3 regions of the Bacillus basilensis genome follow, and region 1 is predicted to be linked to each of the others. Evidence: riboswitches for the same ligand, from Rfam matches in the RefSeq annotation. Region 1 holds a riboswitch; each other region holds the start of a gene.

The links. Region 1 has a riboswitch for S-adenosylmethionine ahead of ACQVV1_RS02195 (ECF-type riboflavin transporter substrate-binding protein). Riboswitches for the same ligand answer to the same signal wherever they lie in the genome.
Region 2: linked by a shared signal. The riboswitch ahead of metI (cystathionine gamma-synthase/O-acetylhomoserine thiolyase) and the one ahead of ACQVV1_RS02195 (ECF-type riboflavin transporter substrate-binding protein) in region 1 are both predicted to bind S-adenosylmethionine.
Region 3: linked by a shared signal. The riboswitch ahead of ACQVV1_RS23650 (methionine ABC transporter ATP-binding protein) and the one ahead of ACQVV1_RS02195 (ECF-type riboflavin transporter substrate-binding protein) in region 1 are both predicted to bind S-adenosylmethionine.

Annotation. Positions count from the first base shown of each region.
Region 1 is NZ_JBNTQO010000001.1:415,276-419,950, reverse strand. Features, by position in the region: gene ACQVV1_RS02210 (YjcZ family sporulation protein) at 1-47, opposite strand, end outside; gene ACQVV1_RS02205 (energy-coupling factor transporter transmembrane component T family protein) at 183-983, opposite strand; gene ACQVV1_RS02200 (ABC transporter ATP-binding protein) at 976-2,676, opposite strand; gene ACQVV1_RS02195 (ECF-type riboflavin transporter substrate-binding protein) at 2,687-3,235, opposite strand; SAM riboswitch class I at 3,375-3,490, opposite strand; gene ACQVV1_RS02190 (aspartate/glutamate racemase family protein) at 3,638-4,318, shown strand; gene ACQVV1_RS02185 (macrolide family glycosyltransferase) at 4,368-4,675, opposite strand, start outside.
Region 2 is NZ_JBNTQO010000002.1:92,360-97,034, forward strand. Features, by position in the region: gene metC (cystathionine beta-lyase) at 1-712, opposite strand, end outside; gene metI (cystathionine gamma-synthase/O-acetylhomoserine thiolyase) at 709-1,821, opposite strand; SAM riboswitch class I at 1,915-2,024, opposite strand; SAM riboswitch class I at 2,228-2,337, shown strand; gene ACQVV1_RS03825 (bifunctional homocysteine S-methyltransferase/methylenetetrahydrofolate reductase) at 2,408-4,240, shown strand; gene metH (methionine synthase) at 4,240-4,675, shown strand, end outside.
Region 3 is NZ_JBNTQO010000017.1:24,046-28,720, reverse strand. Features, by position in the region: gene metQ (methionine ABC transporter substrate-binding lipoprotein MetQ) at 1-661, opposite strand, end outside; gene metQ (methionine ABC transporter substrate-binding lipoprotein MetQ) at 734-1,546, opposite strand; gene ACQVV1_RS23655 (methionine ABC transporter permease) at 1,570-2,235, opposite strand; gene ACQVV1_RS23650 (methionine ABC transporter ATP-binding protein) at 2,228-3,253, opposite strand; SAM riboswitch class I at 3,431-3,538, opposite strand; gene ACQVV1_RS23645 (hypothetical protein) at 3,664-4,008, opposite strand; gene ACQVV1_RS23640 (thioredoxin family protein) at 4,163-4,471, opposite strand; gene ACQVV1_RS23635 (toprim domain-containing protein) at 4,475-4,675, opposite strand, start outside.

The sequences.
Region 1 (4,675 bases):
AATAAAGCGAAACCTCCACCAAAACCACAAGAACCACCGTAACTCATATTTTCTCCTCCTTTTGGTTTGAAAACTAATAGGTAGTTGATCATTTTAACTGGTTCGTATTATACATTATGTAAATATCCCTTTTTTGAGCATGTCTATATAAAAATAAGTAAAAGCACTCATTTGAGAGTGCTTTAAAATGGATACCAAAAGTTTTGAAATACATGTAATTTTAAATATACTGCAACAATTAAAATAAAAACACCTACAAATAAAGCAAAGAAATCCCCACTTTTCGCTTTATTTGTATAAAACCACGTACGTGTATCTTTCTTTCCAAATCCTCTTAAATCCATTGCGTTTGAAACGGTATCAATTCTCTCTAGAGAATGAATAATTAAAGGCCAGAAAATTAAGACACGGTTTTTCATGCGAATCCATAAACTTGCTTCTCCTTTTTCAAAAGCTACTCCTCTCGCCTCTTGCGCATGTTTAATAACTTTATATTCGGACTGAATATTAGGTATATAACGTAATGCAATATTTATTGCATATGTAATCTTATAATGAATTCGAAATTTACTTAAGCTACTCACGAATTCGCTTGGATCAGTCGTATAAATAAAAATAAGTGTAAATGGTAATAACGTAAAATATTTTAATGAAAGTGTAGCTGCATAAAATAATGTTTCATATGTAATTGTTGCATATCCAATATGCACAAACGAAGTATATGATTCGGTTAATTCAGATCCATGGGTTGGTGTAATAAATAAAATCATGACAGAATTTAATAAACTGAATGTAAATATAACACTAAAAACAATAAAAATTTTACGGAGTGGAATTTTAGCAACTATAAGTCCCATGCATCCAATCAAAAATACAACTAGCAATACGCGAAAATCAAAAAATAAAAAGGTAAACGTCATACAAAAAATAAATAATAACAATTTCACTGCTCCATCCATGCGATGAAAATATGTACTATACATCTTCCTCCCTCCTAATAACATCAAAATAAAGTTCTATAAACCTTTCAGGATATGCAATCCCACTAAATTTAACTAGTTTGAATAAAGAACTTTCCCTTAGGTTCGCTCTTTGTAACGTTTCTGGATGCCCTAACACAATAGACGCGGTATTATTCGCAATAATTTTCCCTTCATATAAAACTATCGCTCTGTCTGTATATTCCAATGCGAGATTCATATCGTGTGTGATCAAAATAAACGATATTCCCTTTGCAGCTAATTTTCTAATAAACGACATAAATTGTTTATAATGATAATAATCTTGTCCCGCTGTCGGTTCATCTAACATGATAAGTTTCGGATTTGTTGTTAGTACAGATGCAATCGTTAATCTCTTTTTTTGTCCATAACTTAACGCCTGAATTGGCCAATTTCGAAATGGATACAAACCACAAACTTTTAACGCTTCTTCCGCTCTAAGCTTAATTTCTTCCTTTGAAAATTTTTTTAATTTTAATGAAAACGAAACCTCTTCCATAACAGTAGGTTGAGTAATCACATGATTAGGATTTTGCATCACATAAGATATAACCTCACCGCGTTTACGAATAGACCAAGAATTAATATTTACTCCATCAATTAAAATCCTATCATTTTTTGTTTTGTTTATCCCTATAAGACTATGAGCTAATGTTGATTTTCCAGCTCCATTATGGCCTAAAAGTGCTACTATTTCCCCTTTATATATAGAGAAATTCACATTATCTAATACTTTTTGTTTATTAGAATATGAGAATGACAAATTCTCTACTTTCAATAATTCTTTTTTTGTAGGAGTGTCTTTACAAAAAACTTGCTTCTCCATCCACTCATTTATTACGCCACTAACACTTTCCCTATGAAGATTTTCAAGTGGGTATATTACGTCATTATTACTATCAAAATGTAATCTCTTTAATACTTCTATATACATAGGTTCTCTTAAGCCTATAGATGGTAATATATTTGACGCTAAAATCTTTTCAGGTGTCCCAATCGCAACAATTTCACCTTCATCAATTAAAATGATTTTATCTAAATCCAGGTTTAACATTTCTTCTATTCGATGTTCAATAATTACAATTGTTTTATTATATTGTTTATGTATATCTTTAATTAGTTGTATTGTATGTATGGCGCTTAGCGGATCTAAATTTGCTAACGGTTCATCGAACAATAATATATTAGCATTTGTTGTTAACAGACCTGCTAGAGAAACAGTTTGTTTTTGCCCTCCTGATAATTCATGTGGACTTTGTTTATGAAAAGCATGCATCTTCACCTTTTTTAATGAATCCGAAACAATCTTTTTCATATCATCTTGATTTACACATTCGTTTTCTAAATAAAATGCTACATCTTCTTCTACTGTAAGGCCAATAAATTGAGCGTCTTGATCTTGTAAAATTGTTCCTACCTGTTTACTCTGTTCAAAAATACTCTCTTTCCTTGGATCTTTTCCGGCAATTAAAATATTACCAGTACTAATTCCTTCATAAGAAAATGGAATTAGCCCATTGATACAATGAGCTAACGTTGATTTCCCTGAACCACTTCGTCCAGCAACTAGTACTTTTTCTCCAGGATATATATGAAATGAAATGTCTTTTACAGTAGGCTGTGCTGTATGCTCATATTGAAAGCTGAATTGTTCAAAAGAAATAATTGGTTGCATGTTAACATCCCTACTTTTCAATTTTTAAATGTGTATGTTTCTTATTAGATTTAGCTAAACCTATTGTAATTGGCAATCCAAGAACTAAAAATACAATAACATCAGCAATTGTTGCTCCTAATACTTGTATAACAATTTTGTCAAACGGTTCTCCCATCACAATAATATCGAATGCCCCAGCAAATATAATAGCTATGACAATTCCAATTAACCCAGTAATGGCTAAATAAGAAATATCTCCCTTATTATACGTCCCGTTTTTCACACTAAAGCCAACTCTTTTTTGAATGAGTCCCATTGCAAATCCGATAATGCCTGAGCTAATAACCCATCCCCACCAAATACCCCATCCAGCGATCGTATCTGTTACGGTATGACCGATAAGACCTATTAACAGTCCTGCAACTGGACCAAATAGAGCTCCAAAAACAGTTAAAATAGCTAATGCGGGTTTAATAAATGTATTTGGCGCAATAGAAAATCCCCAAAGTCCTAATATCCCATATAATGCTGCCCCAATTCCGATTGCTACTACTAATTTTGTTGATAATTTGTTCATTACAATTCCCCTCTCATATTAGTCAACTTTTATTACTCTATATTTATTTTGAAAATGAATTATGCATCGACACTCCCTTTCTATACAACAAAAAATGACCTCTTATATAAGAGGTCATTTTCTTTCACGTTCAAGAATCCTCTTATCTTCCAAAAAACACATCGTGTCCTCTGCGGAATTAGCACCTTCCTATAAATTTATATAGGGGTTGCTGAGGTTTCATAGGGCCGTTCCCTCCACCTCTCTGGATAAGTATTAATTTGTAATTCGTATTATGGCACTAAGAATTGTAAATTTCAATACTTTTCTAATTATTTTTTATTTAACGGTACATTCAAATCATTGTATTCTTATCGGAATTATGAAATAATAAGTTCAAAATAGTTACGGGAGGAATGCACGATGAAAGTAATCGGTTTAATTGGTGGACTAAGTTGGGAATCTACATCGTTATACTATAAACATATTAATACACTTACACTCTCTCAATATGATCAAAATGCAAAGCTTGTTTTATATAGCATGGACTTTGGTGAGGTAACTACTTTATTACAAAATCATCAATATGAAAAAGTGAAAAACGAATTAGTCACAGTTGCAAAAAAAGTTGAAAAATCTGGAGCTGAATGTTTATTAATGTGTTCTAATACGGTCCATTTATTTGCTGAAGAAGTAGAAAGTGCAATATCCATCCCGCTTCTTCACATTGGTGATGTAAGTGCTAAAGAAATGGTAGAACAGAATATAAAGCGTATCGGACTATTGGGTACAAAACAAACGATGGAACAAGACTTCTATAAATCACGTCTAGCAAACTATAACATTGAGACAATCATTCCAAATGAAGAGGAAAGAAATTTTATTCATCACGTTATTTTAAATGAATTAAGTAAAGGAATTATTTCAGAAACCTCAAAAGAAAAGCTATTACAAATTACAAAATTATTAATTCAAAATGGCGCAGAAGGAATATTACTAGGATGTACTGAAATCCCTTTGCTTATTTCACAAAACGACCTTACTGTTCCTGTGTTTGATACTGCTTTTTTACATGCAAATACTGCTGTGCAGTTTGCGGGATAACAATATACAAGCATAAAGGTAGAACCTCTATGCTTGTATATTGTTGACACTATTTACTTAAAAGAGATTCAATAACTGCAATGGCTTCTTTTGGACCACCACATTCTAAAAAACTATCATTAAGTTTTCGTATACCATGTTTATACTTTTCATTTGAAAGTACGTTTGTTACCGCTTCTTTCAAAGTTTGCACATTAACATACTCTTTTAATAACCGATGCGCTGCTTCAAGCTCAGTTAACCTTTGTGCTATCATTGGCTGATCTTTATCATGTGGAATTATTACAAATGGGACTTTAAAATATATAGCATCGTGTACGCTATTCATGCCGCCATGTGTAATAAAAACATCTGTTT
Region 2 (4,675 bases), on a different contig from region 1:
AACAATCTTGAGGTCCTAAAATAGCGCCGAATGCATTTTGTAAAAATCCAAGTTTTTGAGCAAGTTCGGCATCTTTTACGACCGCTAATCCGGCAGTAACATCACTATGACCAGCAATGAATTTTGTAGCACTATGAAGAACGACATCTGCTCCAAGTTCAAGCGGTTTCTGGAATAGTGGTGTCAAAAATGTATTATCAACAAAGGTAAGAGCGCCAATAGATTTTGCAAGCTTAGAAACAGCGCGAATATCTGTCACCTTTAAAAGCGGGTTAGAAGGTGTTTCTACATAAAAGAGCTTTGTATTTTGTTTAATGTTGTGCTTTATTTCTTCTAAATTAGTCATATCAACAAATGTATGTGAGACACCGTAACGGGAGAGTACTTCAGTTATCATTCGGTAAGTGCCTCCATATACGTCTTCTGAAATGAGTACGTGATCACCTTGTGAAAGAAGGAGGAATGCAGTAGAAATTGCTGCAATGCCTGATGCAAATGCGAATCCTTTTGTTCCGCCCTCTAATAATGCAATGATGTCTTCAAGAGCTTCACGAGTTGGATTACCAGACCTGCTATAGTCATATTTCCCGAACGTAGCTACATCAAACTGATGGAATGTTGATGTGTTATAGATGGGAACGTTAACAGCTCCTGTTTGTGGGTCATGTTTATATTGGTTGTGTAGTAAAAGTGTATCTATAGAATAACTCATATTCTTACACCTTCTTTTACAAGTTTAATGGCATGCTGTAAGTCTTGAATTAAATCGTTACTATTTTCAATGCCAACGGAAAATCGAAGAAGACGATTACATACACCGTTTGCTGTTCTGATTTCTTCAGGAATATCAGCGTGTGTTTGTGTTGCTGGATATGTCATCAAACTTTCAACACCACCGAGACTTTCAGCAAATGTAATTAAGGATAAAGATTGTAAGAATGGATTAATCCATGTTTCATCTTTAAGACGAAATGAAATCATGCCGCCTCTTCCAGGATAAAATACATCTGTCACCCCGTCCTCATTATTTAAATAAGCAACAACTGCTTTTGCATTTTCTTCATGTTGTCTCATGCGAAGAGCTAACGTTTTCATACCACGAATTAATAGCCATGAGTCAAATGGGCTTAAGACCGCACCAGAGGCATTATGATAATGAGCGATTTCCTCACAAAGTTCCTTTCCTTTTGCAACGACAAGTCCGCTTAGTACATCGTTATGTCCTCCTAAATATTTCGTTGCACTATGAAGTACAATGTCGGCACCTTCTGTTAATGGCTGCTGTATATAAGGCGTGTAGAATGTGTTATCTACAATAAGAAGTAGTCCGTGTCTTTTCGCTACAGTTGCGACAGCGGCAATATCAGTAACTTGCATTAATGGATTTGTCGGAGTTTCTATGAAAATAGCTTTCGTTTCAGTGGTGATAGCTTGCTCAATTCGTATAATAGATTGTGTATTTACGTATTTACATCGAACGTCCCACTTTTTTTCGTGCTCAGAAAATAATCGATAAGTGCCCCCGTATAAATCTTCAGATACAATAAGTTCGTCTCCGGAGCGGAATAGGGAGAGGACGAGGAGAGCAGCTGCCATCCCTGAACTACAGGCATAACCTTGTTCGCCGTATTCTAAATCTGCAATTGCCTGTTCTAAAAGGCCGCGAGTTGGATTACCAGTTCGTGAATAGTCAAAACCAGTAGATTTACCAATTCCTTCATGACGATAAGCGGTTGAGAAATAAACAGGTGGGTTAACCGTTCCTGTTGTAGTTTCGCTACGATTTCCGATTTGTGCTAGTTTTGTTTCAATTGTTGACATGTGAAAATTCCTCCTTTTTAAATTAACAATTAAGTGAATGTAAAATAAAAAAAGCCTTCTAAGAAGAAGGCTTTCGGTTTGAATAGAGTCTTCTTCTTATCTGTCAAATCTTTCACAATTTGCTGGAATTAGCACCTTATTAACAAATGTTAATGGTTGCTGAGGCGTCATAGGGCCAGTCCCTCTACCTCTCTAGATAAGAATGTTCGTATGAAATTTTATTATGTTTTTAACTTTACAACAAAAGATAATTGAATTGCAACTTTATTTTAAATAATTTTTATTTTTCCACAACTGTCATTGACTTTTGCATTTGTGCGTGCTAAATTTATTAAAAAATTAACAAACATTGTTAAAAGGGGAACGTATTTCCTTTTAGCTACATAAATAAAATAATAAAGACAAACTCTTATTGAGAGCGGTGGAGGGAAAGGCCCTGTGAAACCCGGCAACCTTCAAACGAAATGTTTGAAACGGTGCTAATACCTGCAAAACGAATGTTTTGCATAATAAGAGGAGGAACAATTATGTCCCCCTCTTCAAAGTGAAGAGGGGGTTTTTATATTGATAGAAATGAGGGAGATTTGTGAAATTACTAGATTTATTATCAAAAGGAATTGTAATAGGTGATGGTGCGGTTGGGACGTTATTACATTCACATGGTTTGCAAAGTAGTTTTGAAGAATTAAATATATCCGATCCAGATTTAATTATATCGATTCATAAGCAATATGTAGCTGCTGGGGCAGATGTGATTCAAACAAATACGTACGGAGCAAATGAAGCGAAATTACGTATGTATGGTTTAGAAAATCAAGTTACTGAAATTAATAGAGCGGCAGTAAAACTGGCGAAAGCATCTGTGACAGATAGAAATGCAATTTTAGGAACAATTGGCGGTATGAAACATATTGGAGCCGTTACAACTACTGATATGGAAAGGGAATTTATGCTACTTGAGCAGGCAAGTGCTTTACTAGAAGAACAGGTTGATGGACTACTATTAGAGACTTTTTATGATGAGTTTGAATTACTTCATGCTGTTCAGGTGCTACGAAAACAAACGAATATCCCAATTGTAGCTCAATTAGCGTTACATGAGGCAGGTACGACTCAAAATGGAAATGATGTAAATGAAATCTTAAAACAGCTTTTAGATTACGGTGCCAATGTCGTTGGATTGAACTGCCAACTAGGGCCACTTCATATGACGGAAGCTTTTAAAATGATATCGATTCCGCAAAATGGTTACTTGTCAGCATATCCAAATGCAGGTCTTCCAAATTATGTGGAGGGACGTTACGTATATGAGGGAAGTCCGGCTTATTTCGAAGCGATGACACCGAAATTTATTGAGCAAGGTATTCGGTTATTGGGCGGTTGTTGTGGTACGACTCCAGAACATATTGAAAGTATGAAACGGGCTACTCTAAATGTTACGCCTGTAATAGAAAAGGATACGATTCAAAGACCGAAAGTAGTGCATACACACGAGAAACGTTCGAAAGCTCATGTCACTTTAGCGGAGAAAGCAAAAAAACAAACGACAGTAGTAGTGGAATTAGATCCACCGAAAACGTTAGATACACAGCGGTTTTTTGAAGGGGCGAGAGCATTGAAAAGAGCTGGGGCGGACGCTATTACTCTAGCAGATAATTCATTAGCATCGCCTCGCGTTTCGAATATGGCAATGGGAGCATTATTAACGAAGCATGATATTCCCGTATTGACGCATTTAACGTGTAGAGACCATAACGTCATCGGGCTACAATCTCATTTACTAGGCTTATCAGCATTAGGTATGGAAGAAGTGTTAGCTTTAACAGGTGATCCAGCACGCGTCGGTGATTTTCCAGGTGCCACTTCTGTATATGATTTGTCCTCTATTGAGCTCATTAAAATGATTAAAGAAATGAATGATGGGCGCTCTATTTTAGGGAAATCAATAGGCCCAGCAACAAGGTTTTCAGTGGGAGGTGCGTTTAATCCGCATGTAAGACATTTAAAAGCAGCGGTTAAGCGAATGGAACGGAAAATAGATGCTGGAGCGGAATACTTCTTAACTCAGCCGATTTATGATATCGCGTTAATTGAAGAAGTGTATGAAGCAACAAAGCATTTGGAACAACCTATTTTTATTGGGATTATGCCATTAATAAGTAAACGGAATGCAGATTTTCTTCATTTTGAGGTGCCGGGTATTACACTTCCTGAGGAAATAAGAGAGAGAATGGATGGGCATGAAACGAAAGAGGCAGCAATTGAGGAAGGGATTCATATTTCACAAGAATTGATCGATGCGGCGATGAAATATTTTAACGGCATTTATCTTATTACACCATTTCTAAAATATGAAATTACAGAACACCTTGTTAAATATGTGAGAGAAAAGCAAGAAGTGAAAGAAGGTATTAATTGATGAAATGTATAGAAGAGAAATTACAAAATAACATTTTAATATTAGATGGTGCAATGGGAACAATGATTCAGCAAGAGGACTTAACAGCGGAAGATTTCGGAGGTGAAGAGTACGAAGGCTGTAATGAATATTTAGTAGAAACAAGACCAGATGTTATTTTAAAGATTCATAAAGCTTATATTGAAGCCGGGGCGGATATTATTGAAACAAATACATTCGGGGCGACAAATATTGTATTAAGTGATTATGCGTTGTCCCATTTAGACGAGGAATTAAATGAGAAGGCAGCGAGTTTAGCAAAGCAAGCTGTTATAGAAAGTGGGAAGGAAGTATATGTTGCGGGAGCAATGGGACCGACAACGAAAGCGATTAGTGTTACTGGTGGTGTGACGTTTGAAGAATTAATTGAAGCTTATACACGGCAGGCAAGAGGAT
Region 3 (4,675 bases), on a different contig from region 1:
AGTCTGATCCTTCAATCGCAATTGCATCCTTTGTTGGATTTAAATTTGCATCAATTGCGTAGTTTGAATTAATGAATAAAGCATCACCTTCATTATTTTCATATAACTTTGGTGAAAGTCCAGGTTCTACATCTGTTTTAAATTTTAAGTTTTTCGGATTTTCTACAACATCTTTTACTGTCGCCTTAACAACATCTACACCGTCTTTTAATTTAATAACGCCGCCTTTTTGTAATAACGCTAACATACGGCCACGCTCCGCTACGTTATTACTCATAATCACGGTTCCACCATCTGGTAAGTCTTTTAAGCTTTTATATTTCTTAGAATAAATGCCCATTGGCTCTAAATGGATTTTTCCTGCGTTTACAATTTTATATCCTTTTTCTTGGATTTCTTTATCTAAATACGGAATGTGCTGGAAATAGTTCGCATCTAAATCCTTATCCGCCAACGCTTTATTCGGTAACACATAGTCTTGGAATTTTTTAATTTCTAATTTAATACCTTTTTTCTCTAATATTGGCTGTGCTTTTTCTAAAATAACAGCGTGCGGCACGTTAGAAGCTCCCACAACAAGCTTATTTTCCTCTTTTCCTCCACAAGCAGCTAATGTAAATACAGACAGCGCTGTAACAACTGACAATAGAATCTTTTTCATATGATGTCCCCTTCTCCTGTATAATTATGTAGTTATAAAAAGGGCTGGCATACACCAACCCTTACACAGCAATTATTCTTTTACAGGAACAACTGCCCCTTTATATTCTTTATTAATAAAGTCTTCAATTTCTTTAGAGTGTAATACTTCTACAAGAGCTTTAATCTCTTTCTTATCTTTATCGCCTTTACGAACAGCTACTACGTTTGCGTACGGTGAATCATTTCCTTCAATGGCAATTGCATCTTTTTCTGGATTTAACTTCGCATCAATTGCATAGTTCGAGTTAATTAAAACAGCGTCGCCTTCTTTATTGTTATACACTTGTGGTAATAAACCAGGCTCGATATCCGTTTTGAATTTTAAGTTTTTCGGATTATCTGCAATATCTTTTGGAGTTGCTTTAACGGGATCTACTCCATCTTTAATTTTTAAAATGCCCTCTTTTTGTAAAATTGCTAAACCACGTCCATGGTCAGCAACAGAATTACTCATAATAATTGTTGCACCGTCTGGAAGCTCTTTTAAGCTCTTATATTTTTGAGAATATACACCAATCGGTTCTAAATGAATTTTTCCTGCCACTTCAAAATCATATTTTTTATCTTTAATTTCTTTTTCTAAATACGGAATGTGCTGGAAGTAGTTTGCATCTAAATCCTTATCCGCTAACGATTTATTTGGCAACACGTAATCTTGGAATTTTTTCACTTCTAATTCAATTCCTTTTTTCTCAAGTAACGGTTTTGCCTTTTCTAAAATTTCAGCGTGCGGTACGTTAGAAGCCCCCACAACTAGTTTCTTTTCATCTTTATCTTTCCCGCCACAAGCAGCTAACCCCAAAATAGAAGTTGAAATAAGTGCTGTAAGTAATAATTTTTTCATTTGAAACATCCTCTCGTTTTTTATTATCTTTTATCTATTCGAGTCGTTACACGATCACCAATCCACTGAATGAAAAATACAACTAGTAATACACAAATTGTCGCAACGATTGTTACGTCATTATTTCCTCGTTGGAACCCTTCTAAATAAGCAAGTGTTCCAAGGCCACCAGCACCAACAACTCCCGCCATTGCTGTATAGCCTACTAAAGCAATTGTCGTAACTGTAATACCAGACACTAATGCTGGTAACGATTCTGGAATTAGCACTTTCAAAATAATTGTGCTTGTTTTTGCTCCCATTGCTTTTGAAGCTTCAATTACACCTTTATCAATTTCACGAAGGGCAATTTCAACCATTCTTGCGTAAAACGGTGCCGCTCCAATAATTAAAGCCGGAAGTGCAGCACTCGCTCCAAGAATTGTTCCAAGCAGAATCTTTGTGAATGGGATTAATAAAATGATTAAAATAATGAACGGTATCGAGCGGAAAATGTTTACGAACGCTCCAATCGCCGTGTTAACCGCTTTGTTTTCCCATAAATTATCTTTCGCTGTCATAAAGAGTAACAATCCTAAAATGAGTCCTAAAACAAATGTGGCAAGAGCTGCGATTGCCGTCATATATAACGTTTCACCAGTTGCTTCTAACATTTGATTCCAATCAACGTTTGTGAGTAACTTATCCATGTGCAATCACCTCCAGCTCTACTTGATCTTGATGTATTCCCTCTATTGCTTGCTGAATCGCTGTTTCCTCACCATTTAAATGAACAACTAAACTACCGTAAGAGCCGTTATTCGTTTGTGCGATATTTCCTTGCAAAATGCTAACTTCTATATCACTGCGCTGCATTAATCTTTGAAGCACTGGTCTTTCTACAGCCTCACCGATAAACTGCAAACGAATTACTTTTCCATCTGGATACTTTTCAATTAAACTTTCAATCGTTTCATTTGTATCTTCAGAATCCGTTAACTGCTGTACAAATCGTTTCGTAATGTCTTTCTGCGGATTACGGAACACATCAAGTACTGGACCTGTTTCTACAATCTTTCCTTTCTCCATTACCGCAACACGATTACAAATCTTTCGAATTACGTGCATCTCGTGTGTAATGAGTACAATTGTTAAACCGAGACGCTTATTAATATCTAATAATAAATCTAGAATTTGATCTGTCGTTTCTGGATCAAGAGCTGACGTTGCTTCATCACATAAAAGTACTTTTGGATTGTTAGCTAATGCTCTTGCAATCCCAACGCGTTGCTTTTGTCCTCCGCTTAGCTGGGATGGATACGCGTCTCCTCTTCCTTCTAAACCAACAAGATGAATTAATTCATCAACACGTTTTCTTCTCGCCGCCTTATCGACACCTGCAATTTCAAGTGGGAACTCGATATTTTCACGTACAGTTCGTGACCAAAGTAAGTTGAAGTGCTGAAAAATCATTCCAATTTCTTGCCTTGCCTTACGAAGTTCGCTTCCTGTAATGGCTGAAATGACACGATTTGCAATTGTAATTTGGCCAGAAGTTGGTTTCTCTAGCTGATTGAATAATCTAATTAAAGAACTTTTTCCAGCGCCACTATATCCGATAACACCAAATATTTCACCTTTATCTATTTTTAAATTGGCATTATCTACAGCAGTGACATCACCGCTTTTTGCTTTATATATTTTCTTTACATTTTCTAATAAAATCATGATGTTCACCCCTTTTTGTTTGGACATACTCCGCAATTTTTTATTTTTGATGCGTGTAGTCCACCGTTATCACTACTTTTATTATTTGAATGTCCTCCACATTCAAACAACAAAAAAACCTTTCCGCTTTAGAGAAGCAGAAAGGTTTATATGCGTATATAACAACATTATCCCTCTCTCTCATCTCTCAAAGCATTTGCTTTGCAGGAATTGGCACCATTTCAACATAAGTTGACGGTTGCCGGGCTTCACAGGGCACAGTCCCTCCACCTCTCTTGATAAGAGAAATCAGATTACATTTTCGTCTGATTTGTAATTTATGAAATTGTCTATATTTTATGAATTGAATTGTATCAATATCCACACACCATGTCAACAGAAATTTTCGTAAAAAATGAAACTTCAGAATTTTAAGCACCTACTGACATTGGTTTACATATATGAAACATCGATTCAACCAATAGCATCGTTCGATACGTTCCCGAATATTGCACTCGTCCATCATTCATTAGCATTTGCAATCGTACATTGCCGTTCACCAATTCTTTTATATCTTCCTCATCTACACAAACGATCTGCTCCGTTCCTCTTTCCTCATGTAACAGCTCTATATAATCTCTTGAAATTTGTAACGAACAACTTTCATCTCCAAAGCGGAAATTAACAGTTTTCTCTCCTTGTCTTAAAAGCGGCTCTAAATGATATTGACCATTAGCGTAATTTACAAATGATTGCAGCAAAGAATATAATTTCACCCTAAATCACATCCTTCATATCACTTTCTATTACACATACCATTCCCTCTCACTAAAGAGCAATCCTGTTACTTTCGCTCGACAAATACTGTAATCACCCTGCATCTCGACATATTTCCCAAGAAATATGTCGAGGCGGCAAAAACTTTGCCGCCTACTTTAATTCCGTATATAAATATTCAACTGAATGAAATGCATATATCTTCTTCATGAGTGTCCCATTTTCAAAAACAAGTAAACACGGTACACTTTCGATTCCATACTCTTTCGCTAAATGCGGAGCATAATTTAAATCTAACATCCCAATTTTCAGATCCTCAATTGTCATCTCAACAACCGTTAACATCTTTTTTGCTAATTGGCATGTTCCACACATTGGAGTATATACATATAGCACTGTTTTTTCTTCGTTCTCTATTAAGGCTGTAGCTTCGGCTCCTGTCCAGTCAATCACTTCTATCATTCCTTACCGTAAATATTCTGTATAAACGTCAATGTCAGCTCCCCATAATACATTTGCTAAGTGTGAAGATGGCGCAGTTGCCACTTCTCGGTACGAGCGATCAATATAAATATGCTCTGCTTGCGGAAATTCTTTTCGAAATTGTTTCCTTAACTTTTCTCCAGCATCATCAGCATCCACTAGCACATACACTTCCTTATCAAA